One region of the Pseudonocardia halophobica genome, then DNA from elsewhere that is predicted to be linked to it. Evidence: predicted binding sites of a transcription regulator. Region 1 holds the regulator's gene; the other holds the start of a gene.

The links. The regulator LexA, encoded in region 1, represses DNA repair genes until DNA is damaged. The targets are predictions, from matches to a motif close to CGAACACGTGTTCG.
Region 2: a site for LexA is predicted at 4,680-4,693, ahead of dnaB (replicative DNA helicase). Genes of this name have one in related genera too.

The regions. Positions count from the first base shown of each region.
Region 1 covers NZ_CP192046.1:5,555,155-5,562,383, reverse strand. Annotated here, with positions in the region: gene hflX (GTPase HflX) at 1-675, shown strand, start outside; gene ACQP04_RS26380 (hypothetical protein) at 638-1,708, shown strand; gene ACQP04_RS26375 (universal stress protein) at 1,793-2,623, shown strand; gene lexA (transcriptional repressor LexA) at 2,639-3,361, opposite strand; gene ACQP04_RS26365 (hypothetical protein) at 3,787-4,605, shown strand; gene ACQP04_RS26360 (hypothetical protein) at 4,753-5,367, shown strand; gene nrdR (transcriptional regulator NrdR) at 5,909-6,412, shown strand; gene ACQP04_RS26350 (vitamin B12-dependent ribonucleotide reductase) at 6,546-7,229, shown strand, end outside.
Region 2 covers NZ_CP192046.1:7,686,844-7,694,072, reverse strand. Annotated here, with positions in the region: gene ACQP04_RS36780 (deoxyribonuclease IV) at 1,346-2,116, opposite strand; gene rpsF (30S ribosomal protein S6) at 2,435-2,773, shown strand; gene ACQP04_RS36770 (single-stranded DNA-binding protein) at 2,784-3,299, shown strand; gene rpsR (30S ribosomal protein S18) at 3,356-3,592, shown strand; gene rplI (50S ribosomal protein L9) at 3,613-4,062, shown strand; gene dnaB (replicative DNA helicase) at 4,734-6,155, shown strand; gene ACQP04_RS36750 (cation diffusion facilitator family transporter) at 6,165-7,082, opposite strand.

The DNA of each region.
Region 1 (7,229 bases):
ACGACCCGCCGCGCGGAGACGCCGGACGGGCGCACCTACACGCTCACCGACACCGTCGGGTTCGTGCGGCACCTGCCGCACCAGCTCGTCGAGGCGTTCCGCTCCACCCTGGAGGAGGCCGGCCAGGCCGACCTGCTGGTCCACGTGGTCGACGCCTCGGATTCGCTGCCCGAGGACCAGATCGCCGCGGTGCGCAAGGTCCTGGTGGAGATCGGCGAGGAGCAGGGCGGGACCATGCCCCCGGAGCTGCTCGTCGTCAACAAGACCGACGCCGCCGGCGACCTCGCGCTCGCCCGGCTGCGGCACCTGCTGCCCGATGCCGTGTTCGTCTCGGCCCACCGGGGCGACGGGGTGGCGCGGCTCAAGGCCTGCATCGCCGAGCGGCTCCCGCGCCCCGAGGTCGACCTCGAGCTGCTGGTGCCCTACACCGAGGGCGGGCTGGTCGCGCGGCTGCACTCGGACGGCGAGGTGCTCGCCTCCGAGCACACGCCGGAGGGCACGCGGCTGCACGTCCGGGTCGGGCCCGAACTCGCCGTCGCGGCCGTGCCGTTCGCGGTCGGGGGGACCGGGTCGGCCCCCGCCGAGGGCGACGCGGCAGGCTCGCGGGGTGCGAACGGGACCGCCCGCGAGGGCGCGCGTGCCGAGGTCGGGGCGCGCGTCGCTGCGCGCGGCTGAGCGCGCCGGGGTCCTCGGCGCCGTCCTGCTGCTCACGCTGCTGCTCGCCGTGCCGGCGAGCGCGGCGCAGGCCGGGCCCGAGGACCGCTGCCCGGTCACCGACCGGCGCCTCGTCGAGCTCTCCGGGCTGGCCGTCGCCGCCGACGGCGGCGTCTGGGCCATGAGCGACGGCGGCAGCCGGGTCGCGCTGTACCGGCTCGACCCGGACACCTGCGCGGTCGTCGAGACCCGGACCGCGGCCCTGGACCCGTACGACGCCGAGGACCTCGCGATCGGGCCGGACGGCGCGTTCTGGGTGGCCGACACCGGCGACAACGACCGGGTCCGGGACACCGTGGCCCTCCTCGTGCTGTCGCCCGACGGCGCACCGCGGCTGCATCGGCTGACCTACCCGGACGGCCCGCACGACGCCGAGTCCCTCCTGATCGGCGCCGACGGGGTGCCCGTGATCGTCACCAAGGAGGTCGGCGGCACCGCCGGCGTCTACCGGCCCACCGGCCCGCTCGCCGAGCCCGGACCCACGCCGCTGATGCGCGCCGGGTCGGTCGGTTTCCCCCGCTCCGAGACCCGGGGCGGCCCGATCGGCGCCCTCGGCGCCTTCACCGTGACGGGCGGGGGAACGAGCGCGGGCCGCGAGGTCGTCGGCCTGCGGACCTACACCGACGCCTGGCTCTACCGCGTCCCGCCCTCCGGCGACCTCGTCGCGGCACTGCAGGGCACACCGCTGCAGGTCCCGCTGCCCGACGAGCCCCAGGGGGAGGCGCTCGCGTTCCTCCCCGACGGCACCCTGCTGTCCGGCTCCGAGACCCGCGGCCCGGACCGTGGCCGGCTCCGCGCGGTGCCCGGTGCTGTCGGGGCCACGCTCGCCGCCGCACCCGCGGAGCCCACGGCCGCGCCGCCGCCCCCGGCGACCCCGCCGGAGCCCGCCCCCGACTGGTTGCCCGCGGCGGTCGGGGTCGGGGTCGCGGTCCTCGTGCTGGGGCTGGCCGCCGCCGCGATGGCCCTGCACGGGCGGCGGCGCTCCCGCGTGTGACGAGCCCGTTAAGGGTGCTCCCGGAGGGCCCTCGGCGGGCCCCGCTCCGCCTACGCTGATCACGCCGGGAGGAGGGGTGCCGCAGTGCCGATCGTGACCGCCTACGAGGACACGCCGGGCGGTCACGACGCCCTGGTCCTCGGGGCGCAGCTGGCGCGGTTGACGGGGCTGACCAACGTCGTCGCCACCGTCTACCCGACGGACGGGATCGGCTACTCGGCGATGGCCCGCGACCCGCGGTGGCGGGAGAAGATCGAGGAGGTCGCCCGCCGGCGGTTCGGCCGGGCACGGGAGCTCATCGGCTCGACCGGGCCCTCCGAGCCGGAGTTCGCCCCGCTCGGGCCGGGCCCCGCGGCGGGGGTGCTCGCCGACCACGCCGAGGAGGTCGGGGCCGCGGTGCTGGTCGTCGGGTCGACGGGCGGGGGCCTGCTCGGCCGGCTCGCGCCCGGCGGCACGGTCCAGCGACTGCTGCCCTCGGCACGCTGCCCCGTCGGGATCGCGCCGCGGGGTTATCGGCACACCGCCGCGAAGGGGATCACCGTCGTCACGGTCGCCTACGACGGCACCCCGGAGGCCGACCGTGCGGCGGTCCTGGCCGTGCACCTGGCCGGCCGGACCGGGGCCGCGCTGCGGTTCGTGGTGGTCGCGGGCGGCGAGGAGGAGGTGCCCGCCGCGACCGAGACCGCGCAGAAGGGGCTCGCGCAGGCGCCGGCGGAGATCGACGCGCTCTACGACGTCGTGATCGGCCCCTCGGTCGCCGACACCCTGGCCGACCTGCCCGAACGCACCGACGTCCTCGTCGTCGGGTCGCGCGGGTACCCGCTCATGAAGCGGCTGCTGCTCGGCGGGGTCGCGGGCGTGCTGGTGCGCACCGCCCGCTATCCCGTGATCGTGGTGCCGCCCCCGGACCGCTGACCGGGGGCCGGGACCTCAGAGCCGGCGGAGCACCGCGACGACGCGGCCGAGGATGGTCGCCTCGTTGCCGTCGATCGGCTCGTAGGCCGGGTTGGCCGGCATCAGCCAGACCTGGCCGTCCGTGCGCTTGAAGGTCTTGACCGTGGCCTCGCCGTCGATCATGGCGGCGACGATCTCGCCCTGCTCGGCCACGGGCTGCTGGCGCACCACGACCCAGTCGCCGTCCGTGATGGCGGCCTCGACCATCGAGTCGCCCTTGACGTTGAGCAGGAAGAGCGTGCCCTCGCCGACGATCTCGCGCGGCAGCGGGAACACGCTCTCCACCGCCTGCTCGGCCAGGATCGGGCCACCGGCCGCGATGTTGCCGAGCAGTGGCACGAACGCCGGCGCCGGCCGCTCGGCGCGGACCTCGGCGGCCTCCGAGCCCTCGGAGTCCTCCTCCGGGCTGCGCACGTCGACCGCGCGGGTCCGGTTGGGGTCCCGCCGCAGGTACCCCTTGCGCTCCAACGTCCGGAGCTGGTGGTGCACCGACGAGGTGGAGGTCAGCCCCACCGCGTCGCCGATCTCCCGGACGCTCGGCGGGTAGCCGAACCGCTCCACCCAGTCCCGGATCACCTCGAGCACCTTGCGCTGCCGGGGGGTGAGGCCCACCGGGTCCGCCGGCGGGTCCGGGAAGGCGCGCACCTGTCCGGGCTCCCGGCCGGTCTCGCCGGCTCCGCCGGACTCGTCCCGTGCCATCTGCCTGCCGCCTCCTCGTGTGCCTGTCTCGTGCGCCGTCCGCGTCGTCGGGCCCGTCCCGGCCGCGGGACCGGCCCGCTGCCCGGATCCGGACCGTCCGTGCCCCTCGGCGCCGGACGCCCCGGTCGTCGTGCCCGTTCCGCCGGGCCGTACTCCCCGGGAGCCGTACCGGGGCGCCGGGCGGGCCGGTGCCGGTCGGGACCCGGACGGCCCGTCCGGCGGGTCCCGCCCGGGCCGTCGGGATCGGACGGTAGCCCGGATCCGGCCGAACGCCAAACACATGTTCGAACGACACGCCGATCGTGTCGGCGCGGACCCGTGACGAGGAGTCGTCGTGATGGTAGAACGTCGCACAGACGTTCGAATCGAACATGTGTGCGAGTTCCGGCCGCTGAGCGGCGCGGACGAGGCGGAAGGGGTCGGCCGTGAACGGCGCGGGGATCGCGGAGGGCGGCGGGGACCACACCGTGGAGGGGCCTGGCGGCCACGTGGGCGTGGGCGCACGGACCGGCGGAGGCCTCGGCGTGTCGCCCGCGGTGGTCGAGGACGTGCGCCGCCGCGGGGACCGGCTCGACCGGCCGGGCGCGCGGGCGAGCCGGGCCGCCGCGGCGCCCCGGCGGGGGAGCGCCGTGTCGACCGTGGGCGGGGAGCGCGAGGCGGGTGCGGCCCGCGGGCCGCACCCCGTCCGACCCGCGCGCAGCTCCCGTCGTGCCCGCGTTGCGGTGCCGGCGACCGGCGCCGGGCGGGCGCGGGGGCTCGCGCCCTCGGCACGCACCCGTCCTCGGGTCCGCGGCTTCTCGGTCGTCGCGAGCGGTTCCACCGTGGCGGACCGGGCAGGTCGGCTGCGTGCCGCGGCGCCGGCTCCTGGGGACGTGCGCCCGGTGCCGGGCGCGGTCCGGGCGACCGTGCGGGTGCTGCCCGGTGCGGTGTCCCCGGCCCGGTACCGGCTCCGGCGTGCCGTGGCGGCCGCCGTCCTCGCGCTGGCCTCCGCCGCGGTCGTCGTCGGCCTCGGGCTCCTGGCCGGTGCCGCGGGCGAGGCGCAGGCCCGGTCGGCCGTGCCCTCGGGCACCGCGGCCGTGACGGTCGAGCCGGGGGAGTCGGTGTGGGACGTCGCGCGCCGGACCGTTCCCGCCGTCACGTCGGCCGGGACCGGCGCCGTCGTCGAGCGGATCGCGGCGGACAACGCCCTCCCGGTCGACCCGGCGCCGCTGCCCGCCGGGCTCGTGCTGCGCGTCCCGGTCTGACGGGGCGGCCGGTGTTCCCGGCGTCGTGACCCCGGTCACGGCGGGCACCGGTTTTTGTCGGTGGTGGTTGATAGGAATCGCACACGCGTTCGACCGGTGGTCCGGGCATCCGGCTCGGGTGGGTCGGCGCGGGGGTGGGAGGTCGTCATGGATCCCAGGAGTGCAGTGCTCGCGGGGGCGTCGCGAACCGGGGTGTCGCGGGCCGGTGTGTCGCCGGTCGGGGCGGACGGTCCGTCGGCGGCGGTCGAGGAGCCGTCCGAGGTTCCGGTCGAGGCGCCGGGCACGTGGGGCGGTGTCCCGGCCGAGCGGCGGGCCGACCTGCGTCCGGGCGCTCGCCCGCAGAGCCGCGCGCGTCCGCAGGGCCGATCGGGCCCCGCGGGTCGCGACGGGGTGGGGCGCGCCCACGCCGTCCGGAGTCGCCCCGGTGCGGCGCCCGAGCGGGTGCCCGAGCGGGTCGTCGGTGCCTACGCGTCCGGTGCCCGGGCGCGGCTGGTCCGCCCCCTCGACGGTCCCGCGGTCGTGCCGGGCTGCCGGCCCGTCGCCCGCCCCCGGCCCGCCCTGGCCGACTCGCGCTGCGTCCCGGCGCCGCGTCCCCGCCTCTCCCGGCTCTCGCGCTACGAGCGGACCGGGGGCGCCCGCCGCCTGGCCGGCGAGGCACGCACCGGCGTGGTCGACCGCGCGCTCGCCGTCGTCGCGGTGGCGCTGGCCTCGGCCACGGTCGTCGTCGTGCTCGGGCTGCTCGCCGACCTCGTCGCGCGATGAGCCGCCGCCCTGCGCGGGCGGTCGGGGCGGAAGGCGCGCTGAGCCGTCCTTTTCGGGCGCTGCCGTCACGGTGTCCGCTGTGGAGGCGCGCCTGGAGCGGGTGGGGCACGTGATCGGTCCTGTGAGTGGCGTGGGTCTCCCGCCGGGCACGGTGAGTGCCAAGTCCACCGACACGCCGGTGGGTCCGACACGCCGGGTCGGAGCGGGCGTCGCGTTCCCCGCAGTTCACCGGCGTGTCGCCGATGCGGCGAACGGTCCCGGGCCCGCGTGCCGGGCGATCGGCCGGTCGGCGGCGGCGCGGGAACCAGGTGTGACCTGCGGGCCGTCACGGGGTGTCGCCACGCGGCCACCGGGGCACCCGGGGACGGGTCGCCCGCGGCGTTCGTGAGAGGTTCCTTCCCGATCGGGGGAAGTCCGCACGACCCGCCGCACGGAGATGGCGCGACCCCTAGATGTTGTGGTTACATCCGTGTCGTTCGCCTACAGGTTGGGTTCGGCGCAGTCCGGACCGCCGGGCGCGGTCGAGTCGGGGGAGGTCCGCATGCGGTGCCCGTTCTGCCGTCACACGGACTGCAAGGTGATCGACTCCCGCGAGGTCGACGAGGGCGCGGCGACGCGTCGCCGCCGCTCCTGCCAGGCCTGTGGGAAGCGCTTCACCACCGTCGAGGAGCCGGTGCTCGCGGTGCTGAAGCGCAGCGGCGTCACGGAGCCGTTCAGCCGCGACAAGGTCGTGAGCGGCGTGCGCCGGGCCTGCCAGGGTCGGCCGGTCGACGAGGACGCGTTGCAGAAGCTCGCGCACCGCGTCGAGGAGGCCGTCCGGGCGGGCGGGACCGCGGAGATCCCCAGCCACGAGGTGGGGCTGGCGATCCTCGGTCCGCTGAAGGAGCTCGACGAGGTGGCGTACCTGCGCTTCGCGAGCGTGTACCGCTCCTTCTCGTCCATCGAGGACTTCGAGAAGGAGATCGCCGATCTGCGCAGGGCGGCTGCCGGGGAAGCAGCCGACCGGCGGGACCGGGCCGGACGGGGTGCGGGGCCGGCCGGATAGGGGTCTCGAGGGACCAGTGGGGCCGACCCGGACTACGGAAGTCGAGCCGACCCCGATCTCGCAGGCAGGACACCCCCCGTCGCCCCAGCCGGCGGAGGGTGCAGCACATGGTCGGATGCGAATGAGGGAGAGCATGACGGAGACCGTCGGGGCGGAGTCCGCCGGAAGCGCCGCGAGCACGTCCGGTGCCAAGGGCTCTGCGGGGGGAACGGGTCGGACCCGGGCCGCGAAGGCCGGGAAGGGCGTCAGGCGCGGCCTGACCGTCGAGCGGCTCCACACGACTCCCGGGGTGCACCCGTACGACGAGGTGACCTGGGAGCGCCGCGACGTCGTCATGACCAACTGGCGCGACGGCAGCATCAACTTCGAGCAGCGGGGCGTCGAGTTCCCCGACTTCTGGTCGATCAACGCGACCAACATCGTGACCAGCAAGTACTTCCGCGGCGCCGTCGGCTCCCCGCAGCGCGAGTCCAGCCTGCGCACGCTGATCGACCGGGTCGTCGGCTCCTACCACCGCGCGGGCGTCGAGCACGGGTACTTCGCGACGGACGAGGACGCCGAGATCTTCGCCCAGGAGCTCACCTGGATGCTGCTCCACCAGGTGTTCAGCTTCAACTCGCCGGTGTGGTTCAACGTCGGCACGGCGTCTCCGCAGCAGGTCAGCGCCTGCTTCATCCTCGCGGTCGACGACACCATGGAGTCGATCCTGAACTGGTACCGGGAGGAGGGCCTGATCTTCAAGGGCGGCTCCGGTGCCGGCCTCAACCTCTCCCGCATCCGCTCGTCGAAGGAGCTGCTGTCCTCCGGTGGCACCGCC
Region 2 (7,229 bases), 2.1 Mb from region 1:
TCGGCCCGGACGTCGAGCAGGTAGAACCAGCGGAAGATGCCGACGCCGATCAGCGCGTCGGCCGCGAGGTACGTCGCGATCCAGCCCCACCGGACCCGCAGCAGCACCAGGAACGGCAGCAGCCAGAGCGTGTACTGCGGCGAGTGCACCTTGTGCAGCAGCAGGAATCCGCAGAGCATCGCGCCGCTGACGCCGATCCACGGGTAGACCGCGCCCCGCCGCCACCGCAGCAGGCCGACCCCGGCGGCGACCACGAAGGACAGCAGCACCAGGGCCGGCGACAGCACGTCCGACGCGGGGGCGAAGAACTCGCCCAGGCCCAGGTCCGCCATCAGCGGCCGGACGCCCCAGAACCAGATCGAGTTCGTGCTGACGTCGATCGGCCGCTGCTCCTGGAACGTGAACGACGCGGCCCAGCCGGGGAAGCCGAGCACCGCGAACGGCAGGTTCGCGGCGGCAGCCGTGAGCGCGCCCGCGAGGCACACGCGGATCGCGCCGGGGACGTCGAGGCCGGCGCCGGGCGGGCGGCCCCGGGTGAGGACGTACAGCGCCAGCGGCAGCAGGAAGGCCCCGGGGTAGAGCTTCACCGCGAAGCCGAGGCCGAGCAGTACCGCGGCCACGGTCGCGCGGGTGCCGAGCGGCACCTCCCGGCGCAGCCCGTGCATCACGCACACGGCGCCGACCGCGCACGCGACGGCCGGCAGGTCCCAGTTGTGGAAGGCGTAGAGCACCAGGGGTGGGCCGAGCGCCCACAGCAGCGCCCGCCAGCGCGCGAGCCGGCCCAGCATCCAGCCGGTGACCAGGCCGAACGGGGCGAGGACGAGCGCCGAGACGAGCAGGAAGTCGGCGTCGGTCGACGCGCCGAGCGCGCCCAGCCACATCAGCACGCCGGTGAGCACCGGGTACTCGACGGTGCCGCCCTGCAGCTGCCCGTCCGGCGTGATCGAGCCGTGGACGTACGGGAAGACGTGCTGGTCGACGTCCCGGCCCAGCCACAGCTTCTGGATGTCCGAGTAGCAGACTTCCCGGTACTGCCGGACCGCGTGGTCGGGCGCCGACCGTCCCGCCGCGTCGAACTCCGGCCCGGTGCAGCGGGCCTTGTTGGCGTAGCCCAGCAGCAGGGTCAGCCCTGTGAGCAGGACGATCAGGACCAGGCCCGCGGTGCCGAGCGGGCGACGGGCGGTGCCGTCGGGTGGGGCGGTGTCGTCGGGTGCGGCGGTGTCGTCGGTGGGCCGTGCGGGCGGCGTGGTGTCGTGGGGGGCGGGATCGGTGGGTGGCGTCCCGGTGTCGTGCGCGGCGGGGCCGGCGGGCCGCGCGGCCGGGGAGCCCGCGGCCGCGCTCTCGCTCACCGTCCGAGCTTCTCGCGCAGGAACGCGATGTCCGCCGCCTGGCCCTCGGCGGGGGTCTCCACGACGACCGGGGCGCCCGCCGCGGCGCACACCGCGGCCAGGACCGCGGGCTCGATGGTCCCGGAGTCGACGTTGGCGTGCCGGTCGCGGGCGGAGTCGAACTCGTCCCGCGAGTTGTTCAGGTGCACCAGGTCGATCCGCCCGGTGATGGCCTTCGCCCGGTCCACGACGTCGACCAGGTCCTCGCCGGCGGCGAAGGCGTGGCAGGTGTCGAGGCAGAAGCCGACGCCGAACTCGCCCACCGCGTCCCACAGCCGGGCCAGCGCGTCGAACTTGCGGGCCATCGCGTTGTCGCCGCCCGCGGTGTTCTCGATGAACACCGGCACCGCGAAGCCGCCCTCGTCCTGCTGGCGCTGCACGAACTTGCGCCAGTTGTCGACGCCGACGGCCGGGTCCTCGTCCTGCGTGACGTGCCCGCCGTGCACCACCAGCCCGATCGCGCCGACCGCCTTCGCGCCCTCCGCGTGCTGGACCACGAGCTTCCGGGAGGGGATGCGGATTCTGTTGTTCGGCGAGGCCACGTTCACGACGTACGGCGAGTGGACCACCGTGGCGACCTCCGCGGCCGCGAGCGCCTCGGCGTGGGGGTGCGGCTGCGGCTTCTTCCACCCCTGCGGGTCGGCGAGGAAGAACTGCACGATCTCCGCCCCCCGCTCGGCCGCCGCGGCGAGGGGGTCGTCGTCGCGGACGTGGGCACCGATGAGCATGCCGACGAGGGTAGTGACCCCCACCGACAGTCCCGCACTCGCGCACTCCCGCCGCGGGCCGCTGCGGGCGGGGCCGGTGCCGGCCCGCACCGGACCGTTCACACCCGGGAAGGATCGCGGGGGCGGGGCCGGAGCCGCGGAAACGCGCTGGTAACCTCGTGTGCAACCGCTCCGACCGGTGGCCACCCGGGCCGCCGCGACGAGCCGGACCGCGGACCCCGTGTCCCGCGGCCGGCCCGATTCTGTCGGTGCGGGGTGAGAACCTCCTGCCGCGGAAGCGCCGCGGCCGTTCCAGTCCACAGGAGGTGAGTGGTTCTCATGCGTCACTACGAGCTCATGGTCATTCTCGACCCGAGCCTGGACGAGCGCACGGTACAGCCGTCGCTGGAGACCTTCCTGAACGTCGTCCGCTCCGACGGCGGTTCGGTGGAGAAGGTCGAGGTCTGGGGCAAGCGTCGCCTCGCCTACGAGATCGCCAAGAACGCCGAGGGCATCTACGCGGTGCTCGAGGTGCAGGCGGAGCCGGCCACCGTCGCCGAGCTCGACCGCCAGCTGGGTCTCAACGAGTCCGTCCTGCGCACCAAGGTGCTGCGCAAGGAGCCCAAGAAGGCCGCGAAGGCCGCCCCCGCGCGCACGCCCGCCCCCGCCGCGAGCTGAGGAGGCCCCCATGGCCGGCGAGACTGTGATCACCGTGGTCGGCAACCTCACCGCCGACCCGGAGCTGCGGTTCACCCCCTCCGGGGCGGCCGTCGCCAACTTCACGGTGGCGTCCACGCCGCGCACCTTCGACCGCCAGTCCGGCGAGTGGAAGGACGGCGAGGCGCTGTTCCTGCGCTGCAACATCTGGCGCCAGGCCGCGGAGAACGTCGCGGAGACGCTCACCCGCGGTGCGCGCGTCATCGTGCAGGGCCGGCTGCGGCAGCGGTCGTTCGAGACCCGCGAGGGTGAGAAGCGCACCGTCATCGAGATGGAGGTCGACGAGGTCGGCCCCTCGCTGCGGTACGCCACGGCCAAGGTCAACAAGGTCAGCCGCGGCGGTGGCAGCGGCGGCTTCGGCGGCGGCGGTGGCGGCGGCGGCTTCGGTGGCGGCGGCCAGGGTGGTGGCGGCGGCTACGACGACCCGTGGGGTTCCGCCCCGCCGGCCGGCAGTGGCCCCGCCGCGGACGACGAGCCCCCCTTCTGACCTCGATCCACACCCCTGCGTGAGCGCGGGGACCAGTACATCCAGGAGCACCAGCAATGCCCAAGCCCGTCCTGCGCAAGCCGAAGAAGAAGGTCTGCGCGTTCTGCAAGGACAAGGCCCAGGAGATCGACTACAAGGACACCGGCCTGCTGCGGAAGTTCATCTCCGACCGCGGCAAGATCCGGGCCCGCCGTGTGACCGGCAACTGCCGGCAGCACCAGCGGGACGTCGCCGTCGCGGTGAAGAACAGCCGCGAGGTCGCCCTCCTGCCGTACACCTCGACCGCTCGCTGACCTGAGGAAGGAGTAGCACCGTGAAGCTCATCCTCACGGCCGACGTGCCGAACCTGGGCGCGCCCGGCGACATCGTCGAGGTCAAGGACGGCTACGGCCGCAACTACCTGCTCCCGCGCCAGTTCGCGATCGTCGCGACCCGGGGCGCCGAGAAGCAGGTCGAGCAGATCCGCCGTGCCCAGAAGGCCCGGCAGATCCGCGACCTGGGCCACGCCCAGGAGGTCGCCGGCTCGCTCAAGGAGCTGTCGGTCACCGTCAAGGCCAAGGCCGCGGGCAACTCCGGCCGGCTGTTCGGCTCGGTCACCTCGGCCCAGATCGTCGACGCCGTGCGCGCCGCCGGCGGCCCGGCCCTCGACCGGCACGCGGTCGAGATCGGCGAGCAGATCAAGTCGGTCGGCACCCACCCGGTGAAGGTCCGCCTGCACCCGGAGGTCACGGCCGACCTGCAGGTGGCGGTCGTCGCCGCCTGACGTCCGGCATCGGCGGACCCCGGTCCGTCACTTTCCGTCACGAGGGCGGGATCGCGGTCGAGTCGACCGGGTCCCGCCCTCGCGGCGTTCTCGGGCCGCGGATCGCGCTCGGTGTCGATCGCGGGAGGGGGCTCCGGGAGTGCTCGCGGCGAGCGGTGGCACACCGACCGTCCGGCGCGTGGGAACGACACGCAGAGGTTGCGCCCGCGTCGCTGGGTGACATCGCGGATGCGCCGGGTGGACGCGCGCCGGAGGGTCCCGACACGCCCGTCACGGGACGCGCCGGGCCGATCGGAAAGAAAGTTGTCCACACCGGTCCCCCTGGGTCTGAACTGCGGAAAGGCGCTCTGAGCAGGGGTTGTCCCCACGGTGTCCACAGCTCGGTGGGGAGGGCCGCCTGCCCTGTCCCCGATCCGTCCCCACGCCCTCCCCAGGGTTGTCCACACGCTGGTTTGGGCCCTGGCGCGGACTGGCCTAGCGTCACGTGCCCGGGCCGCGTGGACGACCGCCGTCCGCCCCTCAGACCGTTCGTCGCACGCCACCCGAGGGCGTGACCCCGGACGGGTCCGGGTCGGGGTGGGGCGTTCGCCGCGCGGCCGGGAGAACCGGCTGCGGATCGAACTCATGTTCGATACCATGAGGCCACGTGGTGACAGGGGGTGACGTCGGGCATGGCGGTGACGGATGACCGTCCCAATCGGCCACGAGCCGTCCGCGAGGGCGAGGGCCGGCAGGGCGGGGACTCCGCGGGCGGGGCCGTCCCGAACCCGTTCGACCGTCAGCCCCCGCAGGACCTCACGGCCGAGCAGTCCGTGCTGGGCGGCATGCTGCTGAGCAAGGACGCGATCGCGGACGTGGTGGAGGTGCTGCGGCCGGACGACTTCTACCGCCCGGCGCACCAGACGGTCTACGACTGCATCCTCGATCTCTACGGCCGGGGTGAGCCGGCGGACGCGGTCACGGTGTCGGCGGAGCTGCAGCGCCGCGGCGAGCTGATCCGGCTCGGCGGCGCGCCGTACCTGCACACGCTGATCGCCACGGTGCCGACCGCGGCGAACGCGGCGTACTACGCCGAGATCGTCGCGGAGAAGGCCACGCTGCGGCGGCTGGTCGAGGCGGGCACCCGGATCGTGCAGCTGGGCTATCACGGGGCCGAGGGCGCCGAGGTCGAGGAGGTCGTCGACCGGGCCCAGGCGGCGATCTACGAGGTGACCGAGCGATCCACCAGCGAGGACTACGTCCCGCTCGAGGAGCTGCTGCAGCCCACGATGGACGAGATCGACGCCATCGCCTCCCGCGGTGGCGTCTCGCTGGGCGTGCCCACCGGGTTCCAGGACCTGGATGCGTGCACCAACGGGCTGCACCCGGGACAGATGGTCGTCGTCGCGGCTCGTCCGGGTCTGGGCAAGTCCACCCTCGGGCTGGACTTCGCCCGCAGCTGCTCGATCAAGCACCAGATGACCTCCGCGGTGTTCTCGCTGGAGATGAGCAAGACCGAGATCGTGATGCGGCTGCTGTCGGCGGAGGCGCGGATCCGGCTGGCGGACATGCGGGCGGGCCGGATGAGTGACGACGACTGGACGCGGATGGCGCGGCGGATGTCGGAGATCTCCGAGGCGCCGCTGTTCATCGACGACTCGCCGAACCTCACGCTGATGGAGATCCGGGCCAAGGCGCGGCGGCTCAAGCAGCGCAACGACCTGAAGCTGATCATCCTGGACTACCTGCAGCTGATGACCTCGGGCCGCAAGGTCGAGTCCCGGCAGCAGGAGGTGTCGGAGTTCTCCCGGCAGATCAAGCTGCTGGCCAAGGAGCTCGAGGTGCCGGTGGTGGCGATCTCGCAGCTCAACCGCGGTCCGGAGCAGCGCACGGACAAGCGGCCGATGATCTCGGACCTGCGCGAGTCGGGCTCGATCGAGCAGGACGCGGACATGGTCATCCTGCTGCACCGGCCGGACGCGTTCGAGCGGGACGACCCGCGCGCAGGCGAGGCCGACCTGATCCTGGCCAAGCACCGTAACGGCCCCACCAACACCATCACGGTGGCCCACCAGCTGCACTACAGCCGCTTCGCCGACCTCGCGCACGGCTGACCCGCTGGCTCAGTGGCAGGTGTGCTCGTGGCCCACGTGGGCGTGCTGCTCCAGCTGCAGGGTGCTGTGGCTGAGGCCGAAGCGCTCCCGCAGGGCGGCACCGGCCCGGTCGAGCACGGTCGCCCCGCAACCCGTGGCGTCCTCGGCCTCCTCCGTGACCACCAGGTGCGCGGACATGGACGGCGTGCGGTCGTTGATGGCCCACACGTGCAGGTCGTGCACGTCGGCGACGCCGGGCACGGCGAGCAGCGTGCTGCGGACCTCGGCGACGTCGATCCCCGCCGGCGCGCCCTCCAGCAGCACGTGCCAGACCTCGCGCAGCAGGCCGATCGCCCGGGGCAGGATCAGCGCGGCGATGAGCAGCGAGGCGAGAGTGTCGGCGTAGGGCCAGCCGGTGGTGACGAGCACGATCGCCGCGACCATCACCCCGACCGAGCCGAGCGCGTCCCCCAGGACGTGGAGCATCGCCCCGCGCAGGTTCATGTTGCCGCGGTCCCCGCCGGCGAGGATCGCCAGCGACACGAGGTTGCCCGCGAGCCCCACCGCACCGATGACGAGCAGCGGCAGCCCCGGGATCTCCGCGGGCTCGAACAGCCGGGCCACGCCCTCCACGGCCACCCACACCACGACCGCGACCAGCGCCACGGCGTTGAGCCCGGCCACGAGCACCTCGACCCGGCCGAGGCCGAAGGTCCGGTGGTGGCAGGCCGGCTTGGCGGCGAGCACCGACGCGGCGACGGCGGCGGCGAGCGCCCCGGCGTCCGTGAGCAGGTGGCCCAGGTCCGCGAGGAGTGCGAGCGAGCCGGTGAGCAGGGCGCCGACGCCGCCGAGGACGGCGCAGGCCAGGGTCACGAGCAGGGCGGCGACCAGCCGACGGCGGTCGCTCCCCGCGCCGTGACCGTGCCCGTGTCCGTGACCCGTTCCCATGGCCCGCACGCTACCCATGCGTGATCGTGCATGTAAAGAGAAGGGTCGGGTCCCCTCACCTCGCGCGGTGGCGATCACATCCCTGGTCCCGTCACAACCCTGTCCAAGGTCACGATTCGGTCACCTACACTGGTGGGTGGTGCACCC